Regions from separate parts of the Polaromonas sp. P3_B1 genome, predicted to be linked through region 1. Evidence: predicted binding sites of a transcription regulator. Region 1 holds the regulator's gene; the other holds the start of a gene.
The links. Region 1 encodes sigma-54, which starts transcription at its own class of promoters, with help from an activator protein. Its sites were predicted from a motif close to TGGCANGNAANCTGCTTT; they were not measured.

Region 1 (2,199 bases):
GCGACCACGCCTACATCATCAGCGACGGCCATGTGCTGGCCCAGGGCACGCCGTCCGAGATCGTGAACAACGCCGATGTGCGCCGCGTGTACTTGGGCGAGCACTTCAAGATGTAGAGATGGTTTCCCCCTTGTTGTTCATCGCGCTTAACGTGCGGGCTTCCGAGAGTGCCGTCGCCACATTGACACGCCTGCCATCGTCTTTCAAGCGGGGGCCGTGGAACTGGCTTTGCCAGGCCACAGGCGCCGCCCCCTGTAGGGGGGAGGGTGCTACACGAAGTGAGCATCCAACGGGGGGGAGTCCTTGAAACAAGGCCTCTCGCTCCGCGTCTCGCAGCATCTTGCGCTGACGCCCCAGCTGCAGCAGTCGATACGGCTGCTGCAGCTCTCGACGCTGGAGCTGAGCCAGGAGGTCGAGCAGATGCTCGACGAAAACCCGTTTCTCGAGGTGTCGGACGAAACCGCGGTGCGCGAGGAGTTCGGGCTGGAGCATGTCAACACGCCGGTCAGCCAGGACAGCCGCGAGTTTGAATCGGCTGCGGAATCGACGGCCGGCGGCGGTGCGGAAGACGCAGGTATTTCCACGGCCGCTGAAGCCGAGCCCAGCGCGGAGCCCAAGCTCGAGGAAAGCTGGGAAGGCGACGGCACTGTCGAGACCACGCCCGACGACAGCGAATGGGGCAGTGATGCGCCGGCGCGCAAGAACAACAATGAAGAAAGCGATGCCGAGGCCTCCGACCTGGCGGGCGCCCATGAGTCGCTGCAAGACCATCTGCACCGCCAGTCGCTGGGCCTGCGCCTGTCTGAGGAAGACCGCGCGGCCCTGCATTTCCTGATCGAGTCGCTCAACGATGACGGCTACCTCGAAGACAGCCTGGCCTCGCTCGCGGCCGGCCTCGCCGGCGGCGACCTGGAGCAGGCCGAGGACCTCGAGCAGCGCTTTGCCATGGCGCTCAAGCTGCTGCACCACATGGAGCCGGCCGGCGTGGGTGCGCGCAACCTGGCCGAATGCCTGGGCCTGCAATTGCTCGACTGCAAGGACTGCGAAGAGACCCGCGCCGCCATTGCCGTGTGCAAGCATCCGATGGAACTGCTGGCCAAGCGCGACGTCAAGCGCCTGAGCTACCTGTGCGGCTTCACTGAGGCCGCGATCAAGGGGGCGATCGCGGTGATTGGCAGGCTCGACCCCAAGCCCGGGCGCCGCTTCGTGAACGTGGAGCGCAACCTGGTCGTGCCCGACGTCATCGTCGTGAAGTCGGGCCGTGGCTTCAAGGTCACGCTCAACGGCGACGTGATGCCGCGCCTGCGCGTGCACGACATCTACGCCAACGCCCTCAAGCAGCACAAAGGCCAGGACGGCCAGGCGCTGCAGCAGCGCTTGCAGGAGGCGCGCTGGTTCATCAAGAACATCCAGCAGCGCTTTGACACCATCCTGCGCGTGAGCAGCGCCATCGTCGAGCGGCAGAAAAATTTCTTCACGCACGGCGAACTCGCCATGCGCCCGCTGGTGCTGCGCGAGATCGCCGACGAGCTCGGCCTGCACGAATCCACAATTTCGCGCGTGACCACCGCCAAATACATGGGCACGCCCTTCGGCACCTTCGAACTGAAGTATTTCTTCGGCTCCGCCTTGGGCACCGAAACCGGCGGCAACGCCTCCAGCACGGCGGTGCGCGCGCTGATCAAGCAGTTTGTCTCCTCCGAGAGCACCAAAAAACCGCTCAGCGACAACCAGATTTCCGAGATGCTCAAGGAGCAAGGCATCGAATGCGCGCGCCGCACTGTGGCCAAGTACCGCGAGGCCCTGCGCATCGCGCCGGCTAATTTACGCAAATCACTCTAGCCGCGATCAGGCAGCGCTGCCCCGTCCCTCAAAGTCAGTCATGAACCAACTTCAACTCTTTTTACCCTGCGCCGCGGGTGTCGAAACACTGCTGGCCGCCGAGGTGCAGCGCGTCACCGGCCTCCAGGGCAAGGCCTGGCGCGCCGGCGTGCAGTTGCAGGCCTCCTGGCGCGACGCGCTGCAGCTCAACCTGCACAGCCGGCTGGCGCAGCGCGTGCTCATCGAGCTGCAGCACAACCAGTACCGCAGCGAGCAAGACCTCTACAACGCCGCCGCCAATGTGGCGTGGGAGATCTGGTTCACGCCCCAACAGACCTTCAAGGTAGAAATCACCGCCCAGCACAGCCCGCTGACCAG
Region 2 (2,199 bases), on a different contig from region 1:
TTCGGATTTGTCGACGCCGCCTTCGACCGGCGCGGCGCTTGAGGGCTCGGGCGTGCAGGCCAGCGGGATATGGCCTTCGCCGGCCATCAGGCCGGAGGTTGGGTCCAGGCCCACCCAGCCGGCGCCCGGCAAAAACACCTCGCACCAGGCGTGCAGGTCGGTGAAGTCGGCTTCTGCGCCGCTCGGGCCGTCAATCGATTTGACGTCGGCCTTGAGCTGGATCAGGTAGCCGGACACGAAGCGCGCGGCCAGGCCCATGTGGCGCAGCAGCTGCACCAGCAACCAGCCGGTGTCGCGGCATGAGCCGCAGGCCAGGCGCAGGGTCTCCTCGGGCGTCTGCACGCCGGGTTCCATGCGGATCGAATACTGGATGTCCGACTGCAGGCTCTGGTTCAGGCCCACCAGGAAATCGATGGTGCGTTTGGGCGTGCGGTCGATTTTCTCGAGGTAGCGCTTGAACAGCGGTGTGGCCGGCTGGGTGGCCAGGTACGGGGCCAGTTCGCGGGCCTGCAGCGCGTTGTAGCTGAAGGGGAACTCTTCGGCGGCCGGCTCCAGGAAGAAGTCAAAGGGGTTGAATACCGCCATTTCCACGACCAGGTCCACCGTGACCTTGAACTCGCGTGTCGGCTCGGGAAACACCAGGCGGGCCTGGTAGTTGGCGAAGGGGTCCTGCTGCCAGTTGATGAAGTGCCCGGCGGGCTCGACCTTGAGGGAATAGGACAGCACCTGCGTGCGGCTGTGCGGCGCGGGCCGCAGGCGGACCACCTGGGGGCCGAGTTTCACCAGGCGGTCGTACTTGTAGTGGGTGATGTGGCTCAGGGCAACGTGGATGGACAAGGCAACCTCGCTTTAAAAAATATCAATGCGCAACGACCGCCACATCAAGCGGTCTTTCTAGGGTCTTCGAAGCGGCGGACCTCCGGGACGGCGTGTGAACAGCTTACCCGGATTTGGCGGTATTTCTGAAAGCAAGAGCTGCGCCATGCGGAGTTTGCATGGCGACCTGTCCGCTCTTTGCCTTGCCGCTCCGTTAAACAGCCGGCGACAAGCCACAAAAAAACACAAAAAGAAGGGGAGGCGGCTTTGAGTCGAGCTGTATCTGGAGGGCCATGGCGACGCGCCATGAGCCCCGGGCCGGTCCTGGCCGGTTTCATCGCAGGCGTGGCCTTGCAACTTCAGCAGCCAGCGCTGTGGGCGCAACGGGGCTATGTGCTGTGCGGGCTGTCGGGCTGCGCGGCGGGCCTGGCATTGAGAATGGCTTCGCGTGGATTTGGCCCATCCTGGCTCAAGGCTTTGCTGGCATTTGGCCTGGCGGCGCTGCTGGGCTTTGGCTCGACCGGCTGGCGGGCCTGCGCTTTCCAGGCCGGCGCCCTGGACCCGGCCCTGGAAGGCCGTGACATCGAGGTCATCGGCAGCGTGCCCGCCATGCCGCAGCCCGGTGACGACGGCCTGCGTTTTCGCCTGGACGTGGAGTCCGCGCGGCTGGACGGCCGGCCGGTGGCCTTGCCGCCTCGTATCCTGCTGGGCTGGTATTCGGGCTTTGGCGGGCGAGAGGCGCGCCCGCTCGCACAGGATGCGGACCCGTTTGAAGCGGCACTGGCCCTGCAGCGCCAGCCGCAGCCGTTGCGCGCCGGCGAGCGCTGGCGCATGACCGTACGGCTCAAGCTGCCGCACGGCAACAGCAACCCGCACGGCTTTGACTACGAGCTGTGGCTCTGGGAGCAGGGCATACAGGCCACCGGTTATGTGCGCGCCGGTGCGCAGGATGCGCCGCCGACCAAACTCTCCAGCAGCTGGCTGCACCCCATTGAGCAGGCCCGGCAGGCGGTGCGCGAGAAAATCTTCGCGCGCGTGGAGAACCGCCAATGGGCCGGCATCATCGCCGCGCTGGTGGTGGGCGACCAGAACGCCATAGAGCGGGCCGACTGGGATGTCTTTCGCGCCACCGGCGTGGCGCATCTGATGAGCATTTCCGGCCTGCACATCACCATGTTTGCCTGGGCCGCTTCGCTGCTCATCAGCACGCTTTGGCGGCGATCGGCGCGCCTCACGCCCAGGCTGTGCCTGGCGCTGCCGGCCGTTGGCGCCGGCGCGCTGGGCGGCCTGCTGCTCGCCACGCTGTATGCGCTGTTCTCGGGCTGGGGCGTGCCCGCGCAGCGCACCATCTGCATGCTGGCCACCGTGATCCTGTTGCGCCAG

Region 2: a site for sigma-54 is predicted at 966-983, ahead of AC1DXS_RS07000 (transglutaminase family protein). Genes of this name have one in related genera too.

The regions. Positions count from the first base shown of each region.
Region 1 covers NZ_JBFUGK010000001.1:140,971-143,169, reverse strand. The annotation lists gene lptB (LPS export ABC transporter ATP-binding protein) at 1-116, shown strand, start outside; gene AC1DXS_RS00635 (RNA polymerase factor sigma-54) at 304-1,842, shown strand; gene AC1DXS_RS00630 (THUMP domain-containing class I SAM-dependent RNA methyltransferase) at 1,883-2,199, shown strand, end outside.
Region 2 covers NZ_JBFUGK010000008.1:121,509-123,707, forward strand. The annotation lists gene AC1DXS_RS07000 (transglutaminase family protein) at 1-837, opposite strand, end outside; gene AC1DXS_RS07005 (DNA internalization-related competence protein ComEC/Rec2) at 1,123-2,199, shown strand, end outside.